Regions from separate parts of the Klebsiella grimontii genome, predicted to be linked through region 4. Evidence: riboswitches for the same ligand, from Rfam matches in the RefSeq annotation. Region 4 holds a riboswitch; each other region holds the start of a gene.
The links. A riboswitch is a leader RNA that binds a small molecule or an ion and turns the genes downstream of it on or off. The one in region 4 is predicted to bind thiamine pyrophosphate.
Positions count from the first base shown of each region.

Region 1: another riboswitch for thiamine pyrophosphate. It lies ahead of thiB (thiamine ABC transporter substrate binding subunit); the one in region 4 lies ahead of ACE3MN_RS13385 (TenA family protein).
Region 2: another riboswitch for thiamine pyrophosphate. It lies ahead of thiC (phosphomethylpyrimidine synthase ThiC); the one in region 4 lies ahead of ACE3MN_RS13385 (TenA family protein).
Region 3: another riboswitch for thiamine pyrophosphate. It lies ahead of thiM (hydroxyethylthiazole kinase); the one in region 4 lies ahead of ACE3MN_RS13385 (TenA family protein).

Region 1 is NZ_CP169721.1:4,786,839-4,794,166, forward strand. Features, by position in the region: gene sgrR (HTH-type transcriptional regulator SgrR) at 1-824, shown strand, start outside; TPP riboswitch at 862-955, shown strand; gene thiB (thiamine ABC transporter substrate binding subunit) at 987-1,970, shown strand; gene thiP (thiamine/thiamine pyrophosphate ABC transporter permease ThiP) at 1,946-3,556, shown strand; gene thiQ (thiamine ABC transporter ATP-binding protein ThiQ) at 3,540-4,241, shown strand; gene ACE3MN_RS22460 (DedA family protein) at 4,228-4,995, opposite strand; gene araC (arabinose operon transcriptional regulator AraC) at 5,124-5,969, opposite strand; gene araB (ribulokinase) at 6,307-7,328, shown strand, end outside.
Region 2 is NZ_CP169721.1:5,393,547-5,400,874, forward strand. Features, by position in the region: gene ACE3MN_RS25255 (YjaG family protein) at 13-603, opposite strand; gene nfi (deoxyribonuclease V) at 646-1,317, opposite strand; gene hemE (uroporphyrinogen decarboxylase) at 1,327-2,391, opposite strand; gene nudC (NAD(+) diphosphatase) at 2,432-3,205, opposite strand; gene ACE3MN_RS25275 (Rsd/AlgQ family anti-sigma factor) at 3,301-3,798, shown strand; TPP riboswitch at 3,853-3,966, shown strand; gene thiC (phosphomethylpyrimidine synthase ThiC) at 4,052-5,947, shown strand; gene thiE (thiamine phosphate synthase) at 5,947-6,582, shown strand; gene ACE3MN_RS25290 (HesA/MoeB/ThiF family protein) at 6,575-7,328, shown strand, end outside; gene thiS (sulfur carrier protein ThiS) at 7,314-7,328, shown strand, end outside.
Region 3 is NZ_CP169721.1:1,795,744-1,803,071, reverse strand. Features, by position in the region: gene ACE3MN_RS08585 (SDR family oxidoreductase) at 1-254, shown strand, start outside; gene ACE3MN_RS08580 (FGGY-family carbohydrate kinase) at 285-1,892, shown strand; gene fbaB (class I fructose-bisphosphate aldolase) at 2,334-3,386, opposite strand; gene thiD (bifunctional hydroxymethylpyrimidine kinase/phosphomethylpyrimidine kinase) at 3,535-4,335, opposite strand; gene thiM (hydroxyethylthiazole kinase) at 4,332-5,105, opposite strand; TPP riboswitch at 5,140-5,236, opposite strand; gene ACE3MN_RS08560 (alkyl/aryl-sulfatase) at 5,469-7,328, shown strand, end outside.
Region 4 is NZ_CP169721.1:2,829,992-2,837,319, forward strand. Features, by position in the region: gene ACE3MN_RS13375 (sugar phosphate isomerase/epimerase) at 108-1,034, shown strand; gene ACE3MN_RS13380 (Gfo/Idh/MocA family protein) at 1,049-2,221, shown strand; TPP riboswitch at 2,375-2,476, shown strand; gene ACE3MN_RS13385 (TenA family protein) at 2,546-3,241, shown strand; gene ACE3MN_RS13390 (ABC transporter ATP-binding protein) at 3,238-3,966, shown strand; gene ACE3MN_RS13395 (ABC transporter permease) at 3,963-4,703, shown strand; gene ACE3MN_RS13400 (ABC transporter substrate-binding protein) at 4,728-5,663, shown strand; gene ACE3MN_RS13405 (diaminobutyrate--2-oxoglutarate transaminase) at 5,971-7,328, shown strand, end outside.

The DNA.
Region 1 (7,328 bases), 2.0 Mb from region 4:
AGAATCAGCTCAAAATTCACGCCTTTGACGACTATTTCGGCTACCGGGCGCTGATCGATGAAGTGAACGTCTGGGTCCTGCCGGAAATCAGCGAAGAGCCCAACGGCGGGTTAACGTTACAGGGCACCACACAAAGCGAGAAAGCGGTAGAAAGCCGTCTGGAAGAGGGTTGTTATTACCTGCTGTTCGACGCCCGCAGCCCGCTCGGCGCCAACGCGGCGGTACGCCAGTGGTTAAGCTATCTGTTCCAGCCCGCCAGCCTGCTCTACCACGCCGGCGAGCACTATCAGGGAAACTGGTTCCCGGCCTATGGTCTGCTGCCCCGCTGGCATCACGCGCGCAGCCACGCCTGCGAAAAACCGCCGGGCCTGGAAACGGTCAGGCTGACCTACTACCAGGACCATGTCGAGCATCGCGTGATCGGCGGGATCATGGCGACGCTGCTGGCCGAGCATCAGGTTAAGCTGGAGATTCAGGAACTGGAATACCAGGAGTGGCACCGCGGTGAAGCGGTCAGCGACGTGTGGCTTAACAGCGCCAACTTTACCTTGCCGATCGATTTTTCCCTGTTTGCCTGGCTGTATGAAGTCCCGCTAATTCGCAACTGTATTCCCATCGACTGGGAGGAAGACGCAAGCCGCTGGCGCGCGGGAGAGCTTAACCCCGCCACGTGGAGCCAGCAGCTGCTGGCCAATCAAACCGTGGTGCCGCTGATTCACCACTGGCTGATGATCCAGGGGCAGCGCAGTATGCGCGGCGTACGCATGAACACGCTCGGCTGGTTTGACTTTAAATCCGCGTGGTTCGCGCCGCCGGAACCGTAATGCTTTCAGTCCGCTGACAAAATCATTACACTAACTGCCGTTCTCAACGGGGTGCTGAATTATGGCTGAGAAAATACCCGTCGAACCTGATCCGGATAACGCCGGCGAAGGGATTTGAGGCCCACTCAAAATCCTTTGCCACCCCTTTTTCTGAGGTGCAAAGTGTTGAAAAAATTACTCCCGCTGCTGGCGCTGGTCGCCGCGCCCGTTTTTGCCAAACCGCTACTCACCGTTTATACCTACGACTCGTTCTCCGCCGACTGGGGCCCCGGCCCGGCGGTTAAAAAAGCCTTTGAAGCCGACTGCGGCTGCGAACTGAAGTTCGTGGCGCTGGAAGACGGCGTCTCGCTGCTCAATCGTCTGCGCATGGAAGGCAAAAACAGCAAAGCCGACGTGGTGCTTGGGCTGGATAACAACCTGCTGGAAGCCGCCTCGCAGAGCAAACTGTTCGCCAAAAGCGGCGTACCGGCCAGCGCGGTCAGCGTACCCGGCGGCTGGGACAACGACACCTTCGTCCCGTTCGATTACGGCTACTTCGCTTTTGTTTACGATAAAAACAAGCTGAAAAATCCGCCGAAAAGCCTGAAAGAGCTGGTTGAGGGCGAGCAAAAATGGCGGGTGATTTATGAAGATCCGCGTACCAGCACGCCGGGTCTGGGGCTGCTGCTGTGGATGCAAAAAGTGTACGGCGATAAAGCGCCGGAAGCCTGGCAGAAGCTGGCGGCGAAAACCGTCACCGTCACCAAAGGCTGGAGCGAAGCCTACGGCCTGTTCCTGAAAGGCGAGAGCGATTTGGTGCTGAGCTATACCACCTCCCCGGCCTACCATATTATTGAAGAGAAGAAAGATAACTACGCCGCGGCGAACTTCGCGGAAGGTCACTATTTACAGGTTGAAGTCGCCGCCCGCACCGCGGCCAGCAAGCAGCCGGAGCTGGCGGAAAAATTCCTCAAATTTATGGTCTCGCCGGGCTTCCAGAACGCGATCCCGACCGGCAACTGGATGTATCCGGTCACCCAGGTTGCGCTTCCGGCGGGCTTTGACGCGCTGATGAAACCGCAAACGACCCTCGAATTTACCCCGCAGCAGGTGGCCGCCGAACGCCAGAACTGGATCAGCGCATGGCAACGCGCCGTCAGCCGCTAGCTTTCGCCTGGCTCCTGCCGGGAGTCACGGCGGCCATCATTCTGGTCGTCGTGGCGCTGGCCGCCTTTCTGGCGCTGTGGTTCAGCGCGCCGGAAGCGGCCTGGGGCGTGCTGATCGGCGATAGCTATCTCTGGCACGTCGTACGCTTCTCTTTCTGGCAGGCCTTTCTTTCGGCGCTTTTTTCGGTGCTGCCGGCGATATTTCTCGCCCGCGCCCTCTATCGGCGTCGATTCCCCGGGCGAACGCTGCTGCTGCGCCTTTGCGCAATGACCTTAATTCTGCCGGTGCTGGTGGCGGTCTTCGGCATCCTCAGCGTCTACGGCCGTCAGGGCTGGCTGGCCGAATTATTTAACGCTTTCGGCTGGCAGTGGTCGTTCTCGCCCTACGGGCTGCAGGGGATCCTGCTGGCGCACGTATTCTTTAATATGCCGATGGCCACGCGCCTGCTGCTACAAACGCTGGAAAATATCCCCGGCGAGCAGCGGCAAATCGCCGCCCAGCTCGGCATGCGCGGCTACGTCTTCTTCCGCCTGGTGGAGTGGCCGTGGCTGCGCCGGCAAATTGCTCCGGTCGCGGCGCTGATCTTTATGCTCTGTTTCGCCAGCTTTGCGACCGTGCTGTCGCTGGGCGGCAGCCCGCGGGCAACCACCATCGAACTGGCGATTTACCAGGCCCTTAATTTCGACTACGACCCGGGCCGCGCGGCGATGCTGGCGCTGATCCAGATGATCTGCTGCCTTGGGCTGGTGCTGCTTAGCCAACGGCTGAGCAAAGCCCTCGCCATCGGGGCCAGTAATATTCGCGGCTGGCGCGATCCCGACGATCGCCTGCACAGTCGATTAAGCGACTTTGCGTTGATTACCGCAGCGCTGCTGCTACTGCTGCCGCCGCTGCTGGCGGTGATACTCGACGGTCTGAACAGCAATCTGTTTCGCGTGCTGCATCAGCCCGCGCTGTGGCAGGCGCTCGGGACGTCGCTGCGCATCGCGCTTGCCGCCGGGCTATTAAGCGTCATCCTGACCATGATGCTGCTATGGAGCAGCCGCGAGCTTCGCGCCCGCCGTCGCCCGCTGGCCGGGCAGGCGCTGGAGCTAAGCGGGATGCTGATCCTCGCCATGCCCGGCATCGTGCTGGCCACCGGCTTCTTCCTGCTGCTCAATAACAGCGTGGGCCTGCCCGAGTCCGCCGACGGTATCGTGATTTTTACCAATGCGCTGATGGCGATCCCCTACGCGCTGAAGGTGCTGGAGAACCCGATGCGCGATATCGCCGCCCGCTACGGTACCCTCTGCCAGTCGCTGGGGATGCACGGCTTTACCCGTCTCAGGGTGGTTGAGCTTCGCGCGTTAAAGCGCCCGCTGGCCCAGGCGCTGGCCTTCGCCTGCGTGCTGTCGATTGGCGACTTCGGCGTGGTGGCGCTGTTCGGTAACGAAGATTTTCGTACCCTGCCGTTCTACCTGTATCAGCAGATCGGCTCTTATCGTAGCCAGGACGGCGCCGTGACCGCCCTTCTGCTCCTGCTGCTGTGCTTTTTACTCTTTAGCGTGATTGAAAAACTTCCGGGGCGCGATGCTAAAACTGAATGATGTGACCTGGCTTTACCAGCATCTGCCGATGCGTTTTACGCTTGCCGTCGAACGCGGAGAACGCATCGCGGTGCTTGGCCCCAGCGGCGCCGGGAAAAGCACGCTGCTGAACCTGATTGCCGGTTTTCTGCCGCCTGCCAGCGGCAGTATCGACATCGACGGCCAGCCTCATACCCACACGCCGCCCGCGCGTCGTCCGGTATCGATGCTGTTTCAGGAAAATAACCTGTTTAACCACCTCACCATCCGCCAGAACATTGCTCTGGGAATGCATCCGGGGCTCAAGCTGAACGCGGAACAAACAGCCCATTTGCGGGCCATCGCCGAACAGATGGGGATCGATGCGATGTTAGAACGGCTGCCGGGCGAGCTTTCCGGCGGCCAGCGTCAGCGCGCGGCGCTGGCGCGCTGTCTGGTACGCAAGCAGCCGGTGCTGCTGCTGGATGAGCCCTTCTCGGCGCTCGACCCCGCGCTGCGCCAGGAGATGCTGGCGCTGGTTGCCGACGTCTGCCAGCAGCAGCGGCTGACGCTATTAATGGTATCGCACAGCGTGGAAGATGCGGCGCGCATCGCGCCGAGGTCGATAGTTGTGGCCGAGGGACGAATCGCCTGGGATGGCGACACCGCCTCGCTGCTCAGCGGCAACAGCAGCGCCTCGGCGCTGCTGGGCATTAGCGCAAAATAACCTTCTGCAGGATCTCGAGATAGACCGGCATCAGCGGATGGCGGAAGGCGAAAACCAGCGCGGCCCCGGCGGCGCACAGCGAAAGCGGAGCGAGCCACAGCAGACGCGAACGCGGCAGAAAGCGGGTTAACCGATCGGCGGAATTTTTAGCGCTGCGCCACAGCCGCCAGCACAGCCACGCCGCCAGCCACGCCAGCAGCGCCGCGCCCAGCAGCAGCCACTTAAAGCTGGCGCTATTCTCATCGGCCGGGATATCAATGGCCGCCCCGGCGAGGATCCCCGGTAAGAAGTAGAGCGGCGGCCACAGCAGGCAGCCAATGATATTGGGCGGGATGAATTTCGCGACCGGCAGATCGAGCATTCCGGCGACCATCGGCACCAGCGGGCGCGTCGGCCCGACAAATCGGCCAATCAGAATGGTCAACATGCTGTGCTGATGCAGCGCATGTTCGGTTTTATCCAGCAGCGCTTTATTTTTCTTCAAAAAAGACCAGCGGTGCAGCGGCTTTTTGAAGCGCCAGCCCAGCCAGAACGAAATCCAGTCACCGAGCAAACAGCCGATAATCCCCGCCAGCCACGCCTGCCAGAAGTTAACCTCGCCGCTGCCGATCAGCGCCCCCAATCCGGCCATCATCACCGTTCCCGGTAAGATAAGCCCCACCAGCGCCAGCGACTCGAGGAAGGCGACCAGCAGAACGGCTATCAGGGAATAGACCGTAGATTGAGTAATAAAGTGTTCCAGCAATGCTTGCATAATGTACCCGGTTTAAAAACGAAGCACGGATTCTCCGGAGCCGTTAATACTTCGTCAAGCCATCATTTGTTTGTATAGTTTACTGGCTGTGTTAATAACCCGGGCTATCATTTCACTTTCTTTACTTTTTATTCACACCCGGCGCGAAACTCGCTCGGGCTGGCGCCGGTACACTTCTTAAATACGCGCGAAAAGTAGAGCTGATCCTCAAAACCGACGTTACGGCCAACGGTGGCGATCGGCATCCGCGTGGTGCTCAGCAGCAGCTTGGCCTGGCTAATGCGCTGATCCTCCCGCCACCCCAGCACGCTGATCCCCAGCTGCTGGCGGAACAGATGCGACAGGCGCGACGGCGACAGGCACACGTGCTGGGCGACGCTGGCGATATCAAAATGGCTGTCCGCCAGATGGTCGCTGATGTACTGGCAGGCATCGCGCACCCGGTTATCCAGCGGCGGATGCAGCGATTCGTTGATGGCCTCCATGCGCCTGAGCAGCAGCTGTTCCATGAGATTGATCGCCAGCAGTTCGGAGTAACGCCCGGCCCCCTGCCCGGCTTCCACAATCTGCCCGAACAGTTCGCCAAAGCGCGTCTGCCACTGCTCATCCGGGCGAAAAAAACCGGTCTGGGCGAAAATCGTCGGCCAGTTTAGCCATTCATGCCAGTAGGCGCGCGGCCGGAAATAGACCCACTGGTGATACCACTCGCGGGCATCGGGGTGACGGCCATAATGGTGAATCTCTCCCGGCGGAAACAGCAGCATATCGCCGGGCCGGCAGATAAACTGCTCCCCGTGGTTATTGATCACCCCTTCGCCGCGAATCGTCAGGTTCAGGATATAGCCTTTCATCCCCAGCGGGCGGTCAATAAAGAAATCCAGATAGCCATCGGCGTCAATCGGCGTCAGGCCCGTCACCAGATGGGCGTTAAAAGAGTAACCCGGCAACAAAGGATCGTTTTGCGTTTCGGCCATAAACTCTGCTCTCCTGGAGACATTAAGGACACCAATTGTCCATACCTTGCATTTTATCCTCTGGCTGACAGCGCGTGCTGCGACGCGGGTTATAAATTGAATTAAAACCCGCCGCCTCTCGGCAAAAACTGAGCACAGCGCACAATTCAGGCACTTTTAGCGCATAACTGAAGTGTCTATAAAGACGGCAGGAAAGTCCACATTGAATATTTGCACGGCGTCACACTTTGCGACGTCACAGCAATATAGTCCATAAGATTAGCGAATACAGCCTGACGGTTTTCAGCCCAGATATCTACTGTTTCACCATGAATGATTTTTAGCATGGAGTAACAGCATGGCAATTGCGATTGGCCTCGATTTTGGCAGTGATTCAGTACGCGCCCTGGCGGTAGAGTGCGCAACGGGCGAAGAGCTCGCCGCAAGCGTCGAGTGGTATCCGCGCTGGCAGGAGGGGCTATTCTGCGATGGCCCGAACAACCAGTTCCGCCATCATCCACGCGACTATATCGAATCGATGGAAGCCGCGCTGAAAAGCGTCCTCGCATCCCTTAGCGCCGAACAGCGCGCTGCCGTGGTGGGTATCGGCGTGGATAGCACCGGCTCAACCCCCGCGCCCATCGACGCCGACGGCAACGTCCTGGCGCTGCGCGACGAATTCGCCAGCAACCCCAACGCCATGTTCGTCCTGTGGAAAGACCACACCTCGGTGGAAGAAGCGGAGGAGATTACCCGCCTCTGCCACCAGCCGGGCAAAGAGGACTACTCCCGCTATATCGGCGGTATCTACTCCAGCGAATGGTTCTGGGCCAAAATCCTCCACGTTACCCGCCAGGATAGCGCCGTCGCCGAAGCCGCCGCGTCGTGGATTGAGCTATGCGACTGGGTACCCGCGCTGCTTTCCGGTACCACCCGCCCGCAGGATATTCGTCGCGGCCGCTGCAGCGCCGGGCATAAATCGCTGTGGCACGAAAGCTGGGGCGGCCTGCCGCCAGCCGGTTTCTTCGATGAACTCGACCCGATTATTAACCAGAATCTGGCCTATCCGATGTTCAGCGAGACCTGGACTGCGGATGTCCCGGTCGGCCCCCTGACCGCCGAGTGGGCCGCGCGCCTGGGCCTGCCGCAAACCGTCGCCATCTCCGGCGGCGCTTTCGACTGCCATATGGGCGCCGTCGGTGCCGGGGCGCAGCCAAACGCGCTGGTCAAAGTGATCGGCACCTCCACCTGCGACATTCTGATCGCCGATAAACAGAGCGTCGGCGAGCGTACGGTGAAGGGTATTTGCGGCCAGGTCGACGGTAGCGTTGTGCCTGACTTTATCGGTATGGAAGCGGGGCAATCCGCGTTTGGCGACAT
Region 2 (7,328 bases), 2.6 Mb from region 4:
CGTTTTCTGGTCTCATTGCTGAAAATTTATACCAATATTGCTCTCGCCGGCCTCGCGAAGGTCTGCCCGTAGCCCTTTGATCAGTTCAATATCGCGTTCTTCGCAGTCGGCCAGAAGACGGAAAATCTCCCACTGAATATCCCACTCTTGTTCAACGGCCGGGTTTTCTTTGAGCTCTTTGTCGGTCATTTCGCGACCAGCCTGGGTCATTTCCAGCATCGCGACGGTGGTGATCGAACTCTTGCTGACTTCAATAGCATGTTCGAGCGTTTCGCCGCTCAGCCGCGAATGAATCAGTTCACTCAGTGCGACGCAGGCATCGATGGCCGGATAAACGCCGTACAGGTCGTAATCATCTGCGGCAGGAATCGCCTCTTCCAGCTTTTCCAGCTGGCTGTCGAAATTCACCTTCGCGTCTTTTACCGTCAGCGTTTCCCAGATCAGATCGAGGATACGGCGATAGAGCTGGCCATCGGCGAACTCAGTTTGCTGACAGAACATGGCGTAGTTGGGGTACATCCGCTCGCACAAGCAGGCCATAAAGGTCACGTGCTGCCAGCTTTCCAGCTTCTCCAGGCGCAGATGAATCGGGTTTTGTAACATGATGAAATCTCGAAGTCAGAAATTAGCCGCAGTGTACCTGAATCAGCCGTGATTTGCTTGCCAACGCACAAACGCCGGACGTCGGGACGCCACCGCATCAGCCCAGCGCGTCGGCTCAGGCAGGCGGTAGCCTTTCAGGCAGCGTTCTACCCACATCAGCGCGCTATCCAGGCCCACGCGGTGCCCGGTACTCACAAATAGGGGATTACAGCGCGTTTTACTGCGCAAAACCCACGCCAGCTGGTCGCCTTTATCCAGCAGTGGCGCCAGCGCGCCGGGCTCATCGCCCAGCGGCTCAAACTTACCGCACAGCCGTTTTTTCGCCACGCCGATAGTCGGCACATCCACCAGCAGGCCAAAATGGCTGGCGACGCCGAGGCGGCGCGGGTGGGAAATACCGTGGCCATCGACGAATAAGAGATCGGGTTTGCGCGAAAGCAGCTCCCACGCCGCCAGCAGCGCGGGAGTTTCGCGAAAGGAGAGAAAGCCGGGGATATAGGGCATTGTGGTCGCAACGCGCGCGACCTGATACTCCACCAGCTCCAGGGAGGGATAGCTCAGCAGTACCATCGCCGCCCGGGTCACCTCCCCCTCTTGCTCAAATCCAACATCCGCTCCGCCGATCAGCGTCGGCGGATCCTGTTCCAGCCGATCGCCTCGTTCAACCGATGCCGCCAGGCTGAGCTGCTGGGTGCGTAGCGATGATAAATCCATAATCACTCCTTAACGGTGGTATGGCGCTGACAACCGGTGCACAGCCTCCACAAATACGCCCGCGTGTTCCGGGTCGACATCCTGATGGATTCCGTGCCCGAGGTTAAAGACATGGCCTTCGCCCTGGCCAAACCCGGCGAGAATGGTCGCCACCTCTTCTTCGATGCGCGCCGGAGGGGCATACAGCATCGAGGGATCCATATTGCCCTGCAGGGCGACTTTATGGCCGACGCGACGCCGCGCATCGGCGATATCGGTAGTCCAGTCGAGCCCCAGCGCATCGCAGCCGGTTTCCGCCATCGCTTCCAGCCACTGCCCGCCGCCTTTGGTAAACAGCGTGACCGGCACGCGACGACCATCGTTTTCACGCAGCAGACCATCAACGATTTTATGCATGTAATAGAGCGAGAACTGCTGGTAATCCCGGCCGGTCAGCGCGCCGCCCCAGGTATCAAAAATCATCACCGACTGCGCGCCCGCTTTGATTTGCGCATTCAGATACAACGTGACGCTTTTCGCCAGCTTATCGAGCAGCGCATGCAGGGCCTGCGGTTCGGCGTACATCATCTTTTTGATCACCGTAAACGCTTTGCTGCTGCCGCCTTCAACCATATAGGTCGCCAGCGTCCACGGGCTGCCGGAAAAGCCAATCAGCGGCACTTCCCCCTTCAGCTCACGGCGAATCGTGCGCACGGCGTTCATCACGTAGCCAAGTTCATCTTCCGGGTCGGGAACCGGTAATTTATCGACATCCGCTTTACAGGTGACGGGCGAGGTAAAACGCGGCCCTTCCCCGGCTTCGAAATAGAGCCCCAGCCCCATGGCATCCGGGATAGTGAGAATGTCCGAGAAGAGGATAGCCGCATCCAGCTTATAGCGACGCAGCGGCTGCAGCGTGACCTCGCAGGCCAGCTCGGCGTTTTTACACAGCGACATAAAATCGCCCGCTTCGGCGCGGGTGGCTTTATATTCCGGTAAATAGCGGCCCGCCTGACGCATCATCCACACCGGGGTGACATCAACCGGCTGGCGTAGCAGCGCGCGCAGGTAACGATCGTTCTTCAGTTCGGTCATTTTTACATTCCTTTAGCGTTGATGCGCCAAGTGTAACATGTCACTCATACTCTGCCCGACACATCGCCACGGTATCTTCAATCAGGCGGCGCGCCACGGTGCCCGGCGGCGGCAAAAGCGGCAAATCGTCATAGCGATACCACCCCGCCTCCAGCAGCTCTTTCTTGTCGATGACAATCTCGCCGCTATCGTACTCGGCCATAAACGCAGTCATCAGCGATTGCGGGAACGGCCAGGGCTGAGAGGTCACGTAGCGCAGATTTTTCACTTTAATGCCGCTCTCTTCCATCACCTCGCGGGCAACGGTCTGCTCCAGGGTCTCACCCACTTCGACAAACCCGGCCAGCACCGTGTGCACGCCGTTGCGATGGCGGGTATGCTGCGCCAGCAGAATAGCGTCATCCCGGCGGATGGCGACGATGATGCAGGGGGCGATTTGTGGGTAATAACGTTCGCGGCAGTGGCTGCACAGCATCGCCCATTCGGTTTTGCTGGGATGCATCGGATGGCCGCAGTAGCCGCAGAATTTGTGCGAGCGGTAGAACTCCGCCAGTTGGATCCCGCGTCCCGCCAGTTGAAAAAGGCCAGCATCCTGATCGAGCACCTGACGCAGCGATCCCATCTCATGCCGGCGATCCTGGCGTACCAGCCACACCGGCTCGCCCTGCCATTCTCCGATTCGCAGCGCGGGCTGGCCAGCAAGATTAAAATTTACCGCTTCGCCATAGGGTAATTCCCCGTCGGGCAACCATAATTTCTGTTCGTGGCTGACGATCCACCAGCCGCGATCTAATTTTTCAATAATACGATCCATATCTATTGCACTACCTTTATTTTACTGGCACTTTTAACATTAAATTTACATTTTGGTGAGCAACGTATTTCTCTTAAATCCTTGCGGAGTCAACCATGTTAAACCAGCTGGAAAACCTGACGGAACGTGTTGGAGGCAGCAATAAACTGGTCGATCGCTGGCTACAAGTACGTAAGCATTTGCTTGTGGCTTACTACAACCTGGTTGGCCTGAAGCCTGGCAAAGAATCCTTTATGCGGCTTAATGAGAAAGCGCTGGACGATTTTTGTCAAAGCCTGGTGGACTACCTCTCCTCCGGCCATTTTAATATTTATGAACGCTTTATCGGCGAATTGGAAGGCGATACGCCACTTTTAGCCGCCACGAAGATTTATCCACAGCTGCAGGCTAATACCCAGCAGATCATGGATTACTACGACTCCTGCCTCGAAAACGCCATCGATCACGATAACTACCTCGAGTTCCAGCAGGCGCTGTCGGATATCGGCGAAGCGCTGGAAGCGCGCTTTGCGCTGGAAGATAGCCTGATCGCCCTCGCCGTCGCCCACAGTCAAAAAGATAACGTCAGCGACAATATCGCGCCGACCGCTTGAGTTGTGAACCATTAACGCGTAGTTTACATACATTCCCCCTCGCTGAGAGGGGATGTCATCTTGTCGGAGTGCCCATTTTCCACACTGGAAAAGGCTGAGACCGTTTATTCGGGATCCGCGGAACCTGATCAGGCTAATACCTGCGAAGGGAACAAGAGTAAACTGCGTTTAGCGTCAGCCTCTTCAGGGCCGATCGCATCTGTTACTCCATCCGTCGTCTGGCAAGCCATATCCTGTTTAACTGGAATGAGCTATGTCTACAACAAAACTCACGCGTCGAGAGCAACGCGAACACGCCCAGCGCTTTATCGACACGCTGGAAGGTACCGCATTTCCCAATTCGCAGCGCATCTATATCCACGGTTCGCGGGAAGATATTCGCGTCCCGATGCGCGAAATCCAGCTTAGCCCGACCCTTATCGGCGGCAGCAAAGATAATCCGCAATACGAAGCGAATGAAGCGATTCCGGTCTATGACACCTCCGGCCCCTACGGCGATCCGCACATCGCGATTAACGTTGAGCAGGGTCTGAAAAAACTGCGTCAGCCATGGATTGATGCGCGTCGCGATTGTGAAGAACTCAACGACCGCAGTTCGGCGTATACCAAACAGCGGCTGGCGGATGATGGCCTCAACGAGCTGCGCTTTACCGGCCTGCTCACCCCCAGGCGCGCCATGGTCGGGAAATGCGTGACTCAGCTGCACTACGCCCGGCAGGGGATTGTCACCCCGGAGATGGAGTTCATCGCCATTCGCGAAAATATGGGCCGCGAGCGTATTCGTGGCGAAGTGTTGCGCCGGCAGCATCCGGGCGTTGGGTTTGGCGCGCGGCTGCCGGAGAATATCACCCCGGAGTTTGTGCGCGCTGAAGTCGCCGCCGGGCGCGCGATTATCCCGGCCAATATAAATCATCCAGAATCCGAGCCGATGATTATTGGCCGCAACTTCCTCGTGAAGGTTAACGCCAATATCGGCAACTCGGCGGTCACCTCGTCGATAGAAGAAGAGGTCGAGAAGCTGGTGTGGGCGACGCGCTGGGGAGCGGATACGGTGATGGACCTTTCCACCGGCCGCTATATTCACGAGACCCGCGAGTGGATCCTGCGTAATAGCCCGGTACCGATCGGTACGGTGCCGATCTACCAGGCGCTGGAGAAGGTCAACGGGATTGCCGAAGATCTTACCTGGGAAGCTTTCCGCGATACGCTGCTCGAGCAGGCTGAGCAAGGGGTGGACTACTTTACCATCCACGCGGGCGTGCTGCTGCGCTACGTGCCGATGACCGCCAGGCGCCTGACCGGCATCGTCTCCCGCGGCGGCTCAATCATGGCGAAATGGTGCTTATCCCATCATCAAGAGAACTTTCTCTATCAGCATTTCCACGAAATTTGCGAAATCTGCGCCGCCTATGACGTCTCGCTGTCATTGGGCGATGGCCTGCGTCCCGGCTCGATTCAGGATGCCAACGACGAAGCGCAGTTCGCCGAGCTGCACACCCTGGGCGAACTGACCAAAATCGCCTGGGAGTATGACGTGCAGGTAATGATCGAAGGCCCGGGCCATGTGCCGATGCAGATGATTCAGCGCAATATGACCGAAGAGCTGGAGCACTGCCACGAAGCGCCTTTCTACACCTTAGGGCCGCTCACCACCGATATCGCACCGGGCTACGACCACTTCACTTCGGGTATCGGCGCCGCCATGATCGGCTGGTTCGGCTGCGCGATGCTCTGCTACGTGACGCCAAAAGAGCACCTCGGCCTGCCGAATAAAGAAGACGTTAAGCAGGGACTGATTACTTACAAAATCGCCGCCCACGCCGCCGACCTCGCCAAAGGCCATCCCGGCGCGCAGATCCGCGATAACGCCATGTCGAAAGCACGCTTCGAGTTCCGCTGGGAAGACCAGTTCAACCTGGCGCTCGACCCGTTCACCGCTCGCGCTTACCACGACGAAACCCTGCCGCAGGAGTCCGGCAAAGTCGCCCACTTCTGCTCCATGTGCGGTCCCAAATTTTGTTCAATGAAGATAAGCCAGGAAGTTCGCGACTATGCCGCCGCACAGACCATCGAAGTGGGGATGGCCGATATGTCGGATACCTTTCGCGCCCGCGGCGGCGAGATCTACCTGAAAAAGGAGGAAGCCTGATGTATCAACCCGATTTTCCCGCAGTTCCTTTCCGCCTGGGGCTTTATCCGGTCGTCGATAGCGTTGCGTGGATCGAACGCTTGCTGGACGCGGGCGTTCGCACTATCCAGCTGCGCATCAAGGATAAACGCGATAGCGAAGTCGAAGACGATGTGGTCGCCGCGATCGCGCTGGGGCGCAAATATGATGCGCGGCTGTTTATTAATGATTACTGGCGCCTGGCCATCAAACATCAGGCTTACGGCGTGCATTTAGGCCAGGAGGATCTGGAAACCACCGATCTCAGCGCCATCCGCAACGCCGGGCTGCGCCTGGGGGTTTCCACGCATGACGATATGGAAATTGATATCGCGCTGGCGGCTCGTCCCTCTTACATCGCCCTCGGGCACGTTTTTCCAACGCAAACCAAGCAGATGCCCTCCGCCCCCCAGGGACTGGAGCAGCTCGCGCAGCATATTCAGCGTCTGGGCGATTATCCGACCGTGGCGATTGGCGGCATCAGCCTTGAACGCGCCCCGGCGGTACTGGCGACCGGCGTCGGCAGCGTTGCGGTGGTCAGCGCCATTACTCAGGCGGCCGACTGGCGACAGGCAACGGCTCGGCTGCTCGAGATAGCGGGAGCCGGTGATGAATGACAGCGATTTTATGCGTTATAGCCGCCAGCTGCTGCTGGAGGATATCGCCATTGAAGGCCAGCAAAAGCTGCTGGCCAGCCGGGTGCTGCTCGTGGGTCTCGGCGGGCTGGGCTCTCCCGCCGCGCTCTATCTGGCCGGGGCCGGCGTCGGCACGCTGGTGCTGGCCGACGATGACGACGTGCACGTCAGCAACCTGCAGCGGCAAATTTTGTTCACCAGCGATGATATCTCGCGCTCCAAAGCCGCTGCCGCCAGGGCCCGGCTGGCTCGCCTTAATCCGCAGATTGAGCTGATTGCGCTGAAGCAGCGTTTAGGCGGAGAGGCCCTGCAGGATGAAGTGGCGAAGGCCGATGTGGTACTGGATTGCACCGATAACATGGCGACCCGACAGGCGATCAATGCCGCCTGCGTCGCGCTTCAAACCCCGCTGATTACCGCCAGCGCCGTCGGGCTGGGGGGCCAGTTGATGGTACTGACGCCGCCGTGGGACCAGGGCTGCTATCGCTGCCTGTGGCCGGACGCTAACGAGCCCGAACGCAACTGCCGTACGGCGGGCATCATCGGCCCTGTGGTCGGCATGATGGGCACGTTACAGGCGCTGGAGGCCATCAAGCTGCTCGCCGGCATGGCCACGCCGCGTAACGCTCTGCGCCTGTTCGATGCCCGCACCAGCAGCTGGCGCACTCTCGCGCTCCAGCGGGCTCAGGGTTGTCCGGTCTGTGGAGGGCAGCATGCAGGTGTGGTTT
Region 3 (7,328 bases), 1.0 Mb from region 4:
CCGTCCAGGCGTTTGTGCATACCACCCGTCGCCAGGTTTCCCAGTACGGCGTGCGCGTCGGCGCCGTGCTGCCGGGTCCGGTGGTCACCGCCCTGCTGGACGACTGGCCAAAAGCAAAAATGGACGAAGCGCTGGCCAACGGCAGCCTGATGCAGCCGATTGAAGTGGCCGAGTCGGTATTGTTTATGGTCACGCGCTCGAAAAACGTCACCGTACGCGACATCGTGATTCTGCCTAACAGCGTCGATCTCTGACCGTTCAACCAGCCTGTGTGAGAGGATTTTATGCAAAGCGATACGCAACATATTATTGGCGTCGATGTCGGTTCGGGCAGCGTTCGCGCCGGGGTGTTCAATCTGCGGGGCGACCTTCTCGCCCACGCGACCCGGGAAATTACCCTGTTTCGCAGTGCCGGAAATGTGGTGGAACAGTCGAGCCGCGAGATCTGGCAGGCGGTGTGCTACTGCATTAAAACGGCGGTGGCCAGCGCCGGGGTCGCTCCATCGTCAATTGCCGGTATCGGCTTCGATGCCACCTGCTCGCTGGTGGTGATCGGCGAAAACGACGCGCCTCTGGCGGTCGGGCCTTCGGAAGATGCGGACCGTAACATTATCGTCTGGATGGATCATCGCGCCACTGGCCAGGCGGAAAAAATTAACGCCACGGGCCACCCGGTGCTGCAGTACGTTGGCGGCAAAATCTCGCCGGAGATGGAAACGCCGAAAATTCTCTGGCTGAAGGAGAACCGCCCGCACATTTACCAGCAGGCGCGCCACTTCTTCGATCTGGCGGATTATCTGACCTGGCGCTCAAGCGGCGATTTAGCCCGCTCGGCGTGTACCGTGACCTGTAAATGGACCTACCTGGCGCATGAACAACGCTGGGACGCCGGGTACTTCCGCCAGATTGGCCTCGAAGAGCTGGCGGATGAAGATTTTGTCCGCATCGGCCAGCGGATTGTCGATCCGGGAACCCCCTGCGGCGACGGCCTCTGCGCCACGGCGGCAGAAGAGATGGGCCTGCCGGTCGGTACCCCGGTGGCGGTCGGTATGATCGACGCCCACGCGGGCGGCATCGGCACCGTCGGCGTGCTGAACGGCGCGGTCAACAATATGGCCTACGTCTTCGGCACCTCCTCCTGCACCATGACTTCCACTCAGGAAGCGGTGTTCGTGCCCGGCGTCTGGGGTCCTTACTATTCGGCGATGGTGCCGGGATTGTGGCTGAGCGAAGGCGGACAGAGCGCGGCCGGGGCGGCCATCGACCAGTTGCTGAGCTTCCATCCGGCTGCGGCGGAGGCTCGCGACCGGGCGAAAGCCGCAGGCCTCCCGCTGCCGGTCTGGCTGGCGGATCGCGTGCTGGCGCAGGTGGAAACTCCTTCTGCGGCGGTTAACCTCGCCGCCGGGCTGCACGTGGTGCCTGAATTTTTAGGTAATCGGGCGCCGCTGGCCGACCCGCATGCGAAAGCGATTATCGCCGGACTGGGGATGGAACGGGATTTGGACAACCTGATGGCGCTCTACGTCGCCGGGCTGTGCGGGATCGGTTACGGCCTGCGGCAGATTATTGACGCGCAGAAGACGTGCGGCATCCGCAGCGAGAATATCATCATCAGCGGCGGAGCCGGGCAGCATCCGCTGGTGCGCCAGCTACTCGCCGATGCCTGCGGCGTTACCGTAGTTAGCACCGCCAGCAGCGAGCCGGTGCTGTTAGGTTCGGCCATCCTCGGCGCGGTAGCAGGTAAAGTCGCCCCTTCACTGCCGGAAGCGATGAAGCAGTTTACGCGGGTGGATAAAACCTATCGCTGCGTTGCGCAGTATAGCGCCGAGCATCAGCGGCGCTATGAAGCGTATAAAACGCTACAGCACACGGCGCGGCTGATTCGCGAATAAGCGGGATCCCGGAGGCGGCGCTTGACGCGCCTGTCCGGGCTACCGGCCCGCAGAGGGCGGTGAACCGGTCACCCTGCTCTGCATAGCTTCCCGGAGGCGGCGCTTGACGCGCCTGTCCGGGCTACCGGCCCGCAGACGGCGGTGAACCGGTCACCCTGCTCTGCATAGCTTCCCGGAGGCGGCGCTGACGCGCCTGTCCGGGCTACCGGCCCACAGATGTCGGTGAACCCGTCGCCTGCTCTGCATGGCTTCCCGGAGGCGGCGCTTAACGCGCCTGTCCGGGCTACCGGCCCACAGACGGCGGTGAACCGGTCACCCTGCTCTGCATAGCTTCCCGGAGGCGGCGCTGACGCGCCTGTCCGGGCTCCGATCCTCAGACGGCGGTGAACCGGTAGCCCGGCCAAGCGCAGCGCCGCCGGGGAAGGCAGACGACGCGAGTGCTTAAGCGATAGTGACTTTGCCGTCCAGATAGACATCCTGCACGGCATTGATCAGCTTCACGCCGTCGGCCATCGATTTTTTAAACGCCTTACGTCCCAGGATCAGCCCCATGCCGCCCGCGCGCTTATTGATAACCGCCGTGCGCACCGCGTCGGAGAGATCGGTTTCGCCACCCGCCGCGCCGCCGGAGTTAATCAGCCCGGCGCGGCCCATATAGCAGTTCGCCAGTTGGTAACGCACCAGATCGATCGGATTATCGCTGGTGAGCTTGCTGTAAACCCGGTCATCGGTATAGCCGAAGTTCACCGCTTTATAGCCGCCGTTATTTTCCGCCATTTTCTGCTTCACGATATCCGCGCCGATGGTCGCCGCCAGGTGGTTGGCCTGGCCGGTTAAGTCTGCGGAAACATGGTAGTCGACGCCATCTTTCTTAAACGCCGAATTACGCAGATAGGCCCACAGCACGGTCACCAGACCCAGTTCGTGCGCGCGTTCAAACGCAGCGGAGATTTCTTCGATTTGCCGACGAGACTGCTCGGAACCGAAATAGATCGTCGCCCCGACCGCTACGGCGCCCATATTGAATGCCTGCTCAACGCTGGCGTACAGCGTCTGATCGTATTCGGTCGGGTAGCTCAGCGTTTCGTTATGGTTCAGTTTGACCAGGAAGGGGATGCGGTGCGCATAGCGGCGCGACACCGAGGCCAGCACGCCATAGGTGGAGGCCACGCAGTTACAACCGGCCTCAATGGCCAGTTCGACGATATTTTTCGGATCAAAGTACAGCGGGTTGGCGGCAAAAGAGGCGCCAGCAGAATGCTCTACGCCCTGGTCGACCGGCAGGATCGACAGATACCCGGTTCCCGCCAGGCGGCCGGTGTTATACAGGGTTTGCATATTACGCAGCACCGCCGGCGGACGATTGTTATCCACCATCACCCGATCGACATAATCCGCCCCCGGTAAATAGAGCTGGTCGGCTGGAATCGTCATACAGCGGTGCTGTAAAAGCGTGTCGGCATCTTTGCCAAGCAACTGCGTAATATCAGTCATAGCTATCTCCCGTAAGTGCCGGTCGAAACCGGCATGCGTTTTCCCAACCCAATTATTTTGGGCAGGTTAAGCCTGGTACCGACTCAGCATATTTTCCAGCCGGGAGCCTATTTTTTCAGCATAGTCTGCTGACACGTTGTCTTGCCGGTTACCACCAGGCGTGGAAATGGTGGACCGGACCGATGCCGTGCCCCACTTCCAGCGAATCGGCCTGCGCCAGCGCCGCAGAGAGCCAGCCCTTGGCTTCCGCCACGGTTCGCCCCCAATCATCGTAACGCGGACGCAGCGCCGCCAGCGCCGCCGACAGCGTACAGCCGGTACCGTGGGTGTTTTTGGTCTGGACTCTCGGCGCGGTAAAGCGCTGCTCCCCGTCGCGGGTAAAGAGCCAGTCAGGGCTTTCCGCATCATCAAGATGGCCGCCCTTCATTAATACCGCTCCGCAGCCCATTCCCAGCAGCGCTCTGCCCTGCTCCAGCATCTCCTTTTCCGTTCGGGCATGTGGCGCATCCAGCAGCGCCGCCGCCTCCGGCAGATTCGGGGTGATCAGCGACACCTGCGGCAGCAGGCGCTGGCGCAGCGTCTCCACCGCCGAGGCTGAGAGCAGCGGATCGCCGCTTTTTGCCAGCATGACGGTATCCAGCACCACGTTGGTTATCCGGTAGCGCGCCAGCCGTTCCGCCACCGCCTCGACGATATCGGTTTCCGCCAGCATCCCGATTTTGGTGGTATCGATGCGCACATCGCTGAAGACCGAATCGAGCTGCGCGGCGACAAAATCAGGCTCTATACGGTACACCGACTGGACGCCGCGGGTGTTTTGCGCCACCAGCGCGGTGATGACCGAGCAGCCGTAAGCGCCCAGCGCCGAGAAGGTTTTGAGATCCGCCTGGATCCCCGCGCCGCCGCTCGGGTCGGTGCCGGCGATGGTTAACGCGTTAATTCGTTTCACAGGTCACCTCCCGCGTAGAGCGCATCGAGAAAGGCGGGAGTAAAGCTGCCGGGGCCGCCTTGCCGCGCCGCTTTTCCCCCCGCCAGCTTCATCAGACCGCAGGCCGCGGCCACGTTCTCCAGCCGATCGCCGGGCATCGCCGCAGCGGCGGCAACCACCGCCGATAGCGCGCAGCCGGTGCCGACTACCCGGGTCATTAGCGGATCGCCGCCGGTGACCGCGCGCGTGCGCTGGCCATCGGTGATGTAATCGACCTCGCCGGTGACCGCGACCACGGTATTCAACTGGCGGGCCAGCGCCTGCGCCGCGGGCAGCGCTGCGGCGGCGGTATCGGTGGTATCGACGCCGCGCCCGCCGCCGCTCATTCCGGCCAGGGCCATAATTTCCGAGGCATTACCGCGAACGGCGGCAGGCTGCAGCGCCAGCAGCTCCCGGCAAAATTCTGTCCGTAAGGTCAGCGCGCCGACCGCCACCGGGTCCAGCGCCCAGGGCTTGCCCGCCTGCGTTGCGCTATGCGCCGCCGCACGCATCGCCGCCGCGCGTTCGACGGTCAGCGTACCAACATTAATCAGCAGCGCATCGGCAATAGCGGCAAACTGGCTGGCTTCGTCCGGGTCGATAACCATCGCCGGGGATGCGCCAATCGCTAACAGGACGTTGGCGGTAAAGGTCTGCACCACGTCGTTCGTCATGCAGTGCACAAGAGGGGAATGACGGTGAAAAAGGTGCCGCAGATGGGCGATATGCGCGGGGTTCAGCAGGTCAGACATCGTTTGCTCCCGCCAGGCGATGAAGAAGCGACGACCCTGCGGTCTCTGACTTCCCTACGCTGGCATTATCCAGATCAGGTGGTACGGGTTTTTCTCAGCCTTCACAAAGAAGGGCACCCCGAGTCATTGAGAGATAAAAACGTTCTCAGCGGGCAGGTTACGGTAAGTCGCGGGACAACGCAAGCTGGCCTGGCGAGGTTAGAGGAGCGCACGCCGATCTGAATTTAACAATAAGCAATCAAATAATTAACAAAATAAACACTTTTTCAGATACGTGTTTATAGTTTAGAAGGCGTTACAGGATGTAACCCGGCGTCATATCGAAATTAACGAGTGAATCAGCGTAAACCCATGAGGATTCCGATGAAATTAACACCGATTATGAAAAGTCTGGCTCTGGCAGGAATCATTTCGACCCTCCCCATGACCAGTTGGGCGGAAACGTCTCCCAAAGCAGCCGCCGCGGCAACCAAACAGGCAAACGACGCGCTGTACAAACAGCTTCCCTTCTCCGATAACACCGACTTTACCAACGCGCATAAAGGCTTTATCGCCGCGCTCCCTACGGAGGTGATTAAAGGCGAACAGGGCAACGTTATCTGGAACCCGCAGCAGTACAACTTTGTTAAAGAGGGTGAAAAGGCGCCGGATACGGTCAACCCCAGCCTCTGGCGTCAATCCCAGTTGATCAATATTAGCGGCCTGTTTGAAGTGACCGAAGGCGTTTACCAGATCCGCAACCTCGATCTCTCCAACATGACCATTATCGAAGGCAAAGAAGGCATCACCGTTGTCGATCCGCTGGTATCGGCGGAGACCGCAAAGGTCGGAATGGATCTGTATTACAAAAATCGCGGCAATAAGCCGGTCGTTGCGGTGATCTACACCCACAGCCACGTCGATCATTACGGCGGCGTTCGCGGCGTGGTCGATGAAGCCGATGTGAAATCCGGTAAAGTCAAAATCTACGCGCCTTCCGGTTTTATGGAAGCCGCCGTTGCTGAAAACATTATGGCCGGGAACGTAATGAGCCGCCGCGCCAGCTATATGTACGGCAACCTGCTGAAACCGGATGCCACCGGCCAGGTTGGCGCAGGCCTCGGCACCACGACCTCCGCCGGCACCGTCACGTTGATTGCTCCCACCAATATCATCGAGAAAGATGGCCAGAAAGAGACCATCGACGGGCTGACCTACGATTTTATGCTGGCGCCGGGCTCAGAAGCACCGTCGGAAATGCTGTGGTATATCGAAGAGAAGAAGCTGATTGAATCCGCAGAAGACGTCACCCACACCCTGCATAACACCTACTCGCTGCGCGGGGCGAAAATTCGTGAACCGCTGCCGTGGTCGAAATATATCAACGCCGCCATCGTACGCTGGGGGGACAAGGCCGAAATCATTATGGCCCAGCACCACTGGCCGACCTGGGGCAATGAGAACGTGGTTAACCTGCTGAAGAGCCAGCGCGATCTGTATCGATACATCAATGACCAGACCCTGCGCATGGCCAACGAGGGCCTGACCCGCGATGAGATCGCCGCCAAATTCAAGCTGCCGGACAGCCTGGCCAACACTTGGGCCAACCGCGGCTACTACGGTTCCGTCAGCCATGACGTAAAAGCGACTTACGTCCTCTACCTCGGCTGGTTCGACGGCAACCCGGCTACGCTGGATGAACTGCCGCCGGAAGAAGCGGCGAAGAAATTCGTTGATTATATGGGCGGCGCCGACGCTATCCTCAAGAAAGCCAAAGAGGACTACAACCAGGGCAACTATCGCTGGGTAGCGCAGGTCGTGAGTAAAATTGTCTTCGCCGATCCTGGTAATCTGGAGGCGCGCAATCTGGAAGCCGATGCCCTGGAGCAGCTGGGCTATCAGGCGGAATCAGGACCGTGGCGTAATTTCTACCTGACCGGCGCTCAGGAGCTACGCAACGGCGTAGTGAAAGGCCCGACGCCGAACACCGCCAGCCCGGATACCGTACGGGCGATGACCCCGGAAATGTTCTTCGATTACCTTGCGGTGCATATTAATGGTGAGAAAGCCGGAACCGCCAAAGCGGTGTTCAATATCGACCTGGGTAACGATGGCGGTAAATATAAGCTGGAGCTGGAAAACGGCGTGCTCAACCACACCGCCGATGCCGAAGCCAAGGACGCGGATGCTACCATTGCGTTGGATCGCGCCACGCTGAACAAAATCATCCTGAAAGAGGAAACG
Region 4 (7,328 bases):
AAATAAATCTTGAATCCCATCAAAGAATTTAAGTTTCATCATTGTTGAATATGAAATTTTCATTCAATACTGGTCATGTTTTCTCCTCATCTGAAAAGGAAGCCATCATGACCATACATATTGCCAACGCGCCGTGCAGCTGGGGCGTCGATGATCCCAAAAACCCTTACCTGCCGCCGTGGCCCAAGGTGCTGGAAGAAGCGGCGACGGCCGGTTATAAAAGCATTGAACTGGGCCCGTGGAGCTATCTGCCGACCCGGGCCGATGAACTTAGCGCCGCGCTGAATAAACAGGGGCTGTCGCTGGTTGCCGGAACGATCTTCGACGATCTGGTCAGCGAAGAGAACTTCGCGAATATTGTCGAACTGACGCATAACCTCTGCCGCAATCTGTCGCAGGTACCGGCCGCGGAAAAGACGCCGGGTAACCCCTTCCAGCCGCCTTATCTGGTCATTATTGATTTCGGCAATCCGCAGCGGGCGAAATATGCCGGACGCGGCGAGCTGGCCCCCCGTCTGTCACCCGCCGACTGGCAGCGGATGATCGACCACATTATCACTATCAGCAAACTGGCGTGGCAGGAGTACGGCGTGCGTCCGGTTATCCATCCTCACGCCGGCGGCTGCATCGAGTTTGCCGATGAAATCGACCTGCTGGCGACGCAGATTCCCCATGAGGTGGCCGGTTTGTGTCTCGACACTGGCCACCTCTACTATTCGTCGGGCATGGACCCCATCAGCTGGCTGGATCGCCATTTTGACCGCCTTGATTACCTGCATTTTAAAGATGTTGACCCGCAGGTGTTCGCTAGCGTGATTTCCCGCGGCATCGACTTCTTCTCGGCCTGTGCGGAGGGGGTGATGTGCCCGCTTGGCAGCGGCGCCATTGACTATCCGGCGGTGCGCGCCTTTCTCGACAAGCGCGGCTATCAGGGCTGGATCACCATTGAGCAAGAGCGCGATCCGCGCAACGTCGAGGGCAGCCTGCAGGCGGTCACGGAAAGCCTGCGCTACCTGCGATCCGTTGGGTTTTAATCGGGAGAAAACAGATGATTAACGGTATTAAACCTGTAGGCCGCTCCTTACACTGGGGCATGGTGGGCGGCGGCGGAAGCAGCCAGATTGGCTATATTCACCGCTCCGCGGCGCTGCGCGACGGATCGTTTACCCTGCTGGCCGGGGCTTTTGATATTGATGCAGAGCGCGGGCGCGAGTTTGGCCAGCAGCTGGGCGTGGACGTCGGGCGCTGTTACCCCGACTACGAAACCTTGTTTCGCGAAGAAGCGGCGCGGGAAGACGGCATTGAAGCGGTTTCTATCGCCACGCCGAATAACACCCACTACGCCATTTGTCGCGCGGCGCTTGAGGCCGGACTGCATGTGGTCTGCGAAAAACCGCTCTGTTTTACCGGCGAAGAGGCCGATACGCTGGTGGCCCTGAGCGAAAAACAGCGCAAAATCATCGGCGTCACCTACGGATACGCCGGGCATCAGTTGATTCTGCAGGCTCGGCAGATGATTGAACAGGGGCTGCTGGGCGAGATCCGCATCATCAATATGCAGTTCGCCCACGGTTTCCATAACCAGCCGGTAGAGCAGGATAACCCCAGCACCCGCTGGCGGGTGGACCCGAAATTTGTTGGTCCCAGCTACGTGCTAGGCGATCTGGCCACCCACCCGCTGTTCCTGGCGGAGACCATGGCGCCGAAGCTTAATATCACTCGCCTGATGTGCTCCCGCCAGAGTTTTGTCAAAAGCCGCGCACCGCTGGAGGATAACGCGCATGTGCTGATGGAGTACGACAACGGCGCCGTAGGGTCGATGTGGTGCTCGGCGGTCAACAGCGGCTCAATGCACGGACAGAAAGTCCGCATCGTCGGGGAGAAAGCTAGCCTGGAGTGGTGGGATGAACAGCCGAACCAGCTGCGCTACGAAATTCAGGGCGAGCCGGTGCGCATCCTCGAACGCGGTATGCCCTATCTTGACCCGCTGGCCCTGCAGGACGACCGGATTGGCGGCGGCCATCCCGAAGGGCTGTTTGAGGCCTGGTCGAATCTGTATCGCCGCTTTGCCATTGCCATGGATGCAACCGACCGTCGCGATTCGGCCTTGCTGGAAAACTTCTGGTATCCGGATGCCAAAGCCGGGGCGCTCGGCGTGCATTGGGTAGAGAGCTGCGTACGTTCAGCAGACAACGGGGCCAGTTGGGTAGCGTTTCACTGATCCTCTGATAATACGCGCCCGGTAAGGCGTCAGCCGCCACCGGGCGCAAACGATGCGCAATAGCCATTTCTTGAGATATTTAAAAGTGACAACGTCACCTATCCCCGGCAAATTCACAGCATTGTAATCAAAAAGGGAATGTCGTATAACAGGGGCCAAACCGAGGGGTGTCCCGTGAGGGCTGAGATGGCGTAAGCCGAACCCTTTGAACCTGATCTGGGTCATGCCAGCGAAGGGACGGGTCGGCATTTCCGCCAGTTTTGCGCCATTGCCTGTTCACACTTCATTCAGCACGCCCGGATCTCCCTTGTTTCAGGAGGTCCTGTGATTCTTCCCGCGTTTACCCAGGGTATTTATGGCCGCCTGCGTCAGCAGGCCGGCGCCGACTGGCAGCACTACGTCGCCCACCCCTTCCTGCGCCAGCTCGCCGATGGCACCCTGCCCGAATCCGCCTTCCGCCGCTATCTGACGCAGGATTACCTGTTTCTGATCCATTTCGCCCGCAGCTACGCGCTGCTGGTCAGCAAGCTGCGTACCCTGGCGGAAATGCGCGTCGCCGCCGCGTCGATGAACGCCATTATTGACGAGCTGCCGCTGCACGTCGGCTACTGCAGGGAATGGGGACTGGATGAAGCGACGATGGCCGCCGATGCGGAAGCCGTGGAAACCGTTAACTATACCCGCTACGTGCTGGACATCGGCCACTCCGGCGACGCCCTGGATCTGCTGGCGGCGTTGATGCCCTGCGTTGCCGGCTACGCGGAAATCGGCCTCGGCCTGCTGCACGATCCGGCGACCCGGCTGACCGCCAATCCTTATGCCTCCTGGATCCGCAACTACGGCGATGAGGGTTACCTGAACGGCGTCAATAACGCCATCGGTCTGCTGGAAACCCTCTGGCAGCAGCGCGGCGGCGAGGCGCGTTTCGCCGAACTCAGCGCTATTTTCACCACCGCAACGCGTCTGGAGGCTAACTTCTGGCAGATGGGCCTCAACGCCGTCGCGGAGCGCCCGGCGTGACGGCGCCCGGTATCCAGGTGCGCGGTCTGAGCCTGCGCTTTGGCGCGCGGCGGATATTCGACAATCTGACGTTCGCTATCCCCGGCGGCCAGTGGGTTTCGCTGCTGGGTGCCAGCGGCGCTGGAAAGACCAGCCTGTTGCGCATTATCGCCGGGCTGGCAAAAGCTACCGCCGGTGACGTTCGCGCCAGCGACGGGCAGCCAATAGATAAACGGCTGGCGTGGATGGGACAAAAAGATCTGCTTTATCCATGGTTAAGCGTGCGCGACAACGTCTCGCTTGGCGCGCGTCTGCGCGGAGAGCGCGTAGACCATCGGCGGGTTGCCGCGCTGTTACAGCAGGTTGGTCTTGAACACTGCGCCGGCGACCGCCCGGCCGCCCTCTCAGGCGGCATGCGCCAGCGTGCGGCGCTGGCGCGCACGCTCTATGAAGACCGCCCCATTGTGCTGATGGACGAACCTTTTTCCGCGCTCGATACCCTGACCCGGACGCGCATTCAGACCCTGGCCGCGGAACTCCTGGTGAACCGCACCGTCGTGCTGATTACCCACGACCCGATGGAAGCCTGCCGCCTGAGCCATCGTCTGCTGGTCCTTTCCCCCGCTCCCGGCGGGATTGACGACGCGCATCGCCTGTCCGGCATGCCGCCGCGCGCGCCGGACGATCCGGAGCTGTTGGCCAGCCAGGCGGAGCTGCTGCAACAGCTGATAAGGGCTAACGGATGAGCGCAAAACTGTTTCGCGCCGCCGTGGTGTTCTGCGGCCTGCTGCTGCTCTGGTGGCTGGCGAGCCGCAGCGGCATTCCCGCCTTTCTGCTGCCTTCACCCTCGGCGGTGGCAAGCGCTCTGTGGGTCAACCGCTCGTACCTCGGCGAACACACGCTGATCACGTTGAGCGAGATCCTCAGCGGCCTCGTGCTTGGCGCCCTACTCGGCGTGACGCTGGCGCTGTGCATGATTGTCTCGCCGCGCCTTCAGCGCTGGCTGATGCCGCTGGTGCTGACCAGCCAGGCGATCCCGGTCTTTGCCCTCGCCCCGCTGCTGGTGCTGTGGTTCGGTTTTGGCATGGGCGCCAAGGTGATGATGGCGGTGCTGGTGATTTTCTTTCCCGTCTCCTCGGCGTTTTTTGACGGCCTGCGCCGGGTTAACCGCGACTATCTCGATCTGGCGCGCACCATGGGGGCCTCTTTTGGCGCACAGCTGCGCCACGTTCGCATGATGGCCGCCCTTCCGGCCCTTGGTTCCGGCCTGCGGATGGCCGCCGCCGTTGCCCCCATCGGGGCGATTATCGGCGAATGGGTCGGTTCAGCCGAAGGCCTGGGCTACGTGATGCTTAACGCCAACGCCCGCCTGCAAACCGATATCTGCTTCGCGGCCCTGTTTATTTTGGTGGTGCTGACCGTCCTGCTCTGGCTGGCGGTGGATGCTTTTTTACACCGGCTGATCGACTGGACGCCGGAATAACGATTTTAAACAGAAGGAATAACCATGCGTAAACATCTTTATAGCGGAATGGCCCTTGGCGTGCTGTTCAGCGGTCAGGCGCTGGCCAACGAGAAACTCACCCTGGTGCTGGACTGGTATATCAACCCCGATCATGCGCCGATCGTGGTGGCCGAACAGATCGGCGCCTTTAAAGAGGCGGGCCTGGACGTCAAAATCGTGCCGCCGTCCGACCCGGCGCTGCCGCCGCGCTTAGTCGCCGCCCGCCAGGCGGACCTGGCGATTACCTACCAGCCGCAGGTCCATTTTTTTGCTGATGAAGGGCTGCCGCTGGTCCGCGTCGGCACCCTGATTAATTCACCGCTGAACACGGTGATCGCGCTGGATAAAAGCATCAAATCCCCCGCCGATCTGCAAGGCAAAAAAGTGGGTTACTCGGTGAGCGGTATCGAACAGGCGACGCTGGCCACCATGGCGCAGCACGCGCACATCGACCCCAAAAGCATCAAGCTCATCAACGTGAACTTCCAGCTGACCAGCGCCCTGCTGGCCGGCCAGGTCGATGCGGTCATCGGCGGCTATCGTAATATCGAAGCGCTGGAGCTGAAGCTACAGGGGAAAGATCCGCAGGTGATGAACGTCGAGGATTACGGCGTACCGGCCTACGACGAGCTGGTGATTGTCGCGAATCGTGATGAAGCAAACGCGGCGAAGATTAAGGCGTTCCTCAAGGCGCTGCAAAAAGGCGTCGCTTACCTGCGCGCCCATCCTCAGGAGACCTGGCAGGCGTTTGCCGCCGCGCATCCCGAGCTCAATACCGAACTGAACAAGCAGGCATGGCTGAAAACCCTTCCTCTGTTTGCCAGCGATCCGGCGGCGCTGGATAAACCTCGCTATGAAGCTTATGAACAGTTTTTATATAACAATAAGTTGGTGAAAAAAGTCACACCTTTAACGAATTATGCGGTTGAGCTGCATTGAGTCATGCCATTGCTGGCGGAAACTTTTCGCCAGCAATATCCGCGTAACGTTAATAAAAATCGAGAAACTTCCTCACTAATAATTACAATTTTAAAGGTCTTTCACCCCTTAAAATATTCATTTTAAATCAATCAATTAGGTTGATTTTCGCCAGTGTAAAAATAACGTAAATATACCTTAATCAATAAAACGTTGAATGCGTATCTAAAAAGCCATATATTGTGCCCGCTTTAATGCATGGCGATTCAATTTCTTACACCAATTTATTCAACCAGCGCTCAACCGTAACGCTGGTTGTGGGAGTGATATGATGACGGATAAAGTCCGTATTGATACTTTAGGCGCAGATTTATTAGATGCAAACAACGATACCTTTTTGGCCCGTCAGGCTGAATTCGAATCGAATGTCAGGAGCTACCCGCGCAAGCTGCCCCTTGCGATTACCAAAGCGGAAGGCGTCTGGCTGACCGATGCGGATAACAAACAGTATCTGGACTGCCTTGCCGGCGCCGGTACTCTGGCACTCGGCCACAACCATCCTGACGTGCTGCAGAGCATCCAAAGTGTCATTACCAGCGGCTTGCCGTTACATACTCTCGATCTGACGACACCGTTAAAAGATCGCTTCTCTGAATACCTGCTTTCCCTGCTGCCGGGCGAAGGCAAAGAATACTGCCTGCAGTTCACCGGTCCGTCCGGCGCTGATGCCGTTGAAGCGGCGCTGAAGCTGGCGAAAAAATACACCGGTCGCTCTTCCGTGATCAGCTTCTCCGGCGGTTACCACGGCATGACCCACGGCGCGCTGTCCGTCACCGGCAACCTGTCGCCAAAAGCGGCGGTTAACGGCATGATGCCGGAAGTGCAGTTTATGCCTTACCCGCACCAGTACCGCTGCCCGCTGGGTATCGGCGGCGAAGCCGGCGTGAAAGCGCTGACCTACTACTTCGAAAACCTGATCAACGACGTCGAAAGCGGCGTGCGTAAACCGGCGGCGGTGATCCTTGAAGCCGTTCAGGGTGAAGGCGGCGTGAACCCGGCTCCGGTCGAATGGCTGCAGCGCATCCGTAAAGTGACGCAGGAGCACGGCATTCTGCTGATCATCGATGAAGTTCAGGCTGGCTTTGCCCGTACCGGTAAATTCTTCGCCTTTGAACACGCTGGCATTGAGCCGGACATTATCGTGATGTCGAAAGCCGTTGGCGGCGGTCTGCCGCTGGCCGTTCTCGGTATCAAAAAGCAGTTCGACGCCTGGGAACCGGGTCACCACACCGGCACCTTCCGCGGCAACCAGCTGGCGATGGCCACCGGCCTGACCACCCTGCGCCACCTGAAAGATAATAAGATTGCGGATAAAACCGCCGCTCAGGGCGAATGGCTGAAAGGCAAGCTGGCCGAGATGCAGAAACGCTATCCGGTTATCGGCCACGTTCGCGGTCTGGGCCTGATGATCGGCATCGAGATCGTTAAACCGAACGAAGCGCCGGACCACATGGGCTGCTACCCGGCGGATGGCGAACTCTCCGCGCTGCTGCAGAAGAAATGCTTCGAAGCGGGTCTGATCCTCGAGCGCGGCGGCCGCCACGGCTGCGTGCTGCGCCTGCTGCCGTCCCTGCTGATCAGCAACGCTGAGCTGGAAATTTTCTTCGACAAATTTGAACAGGCCCT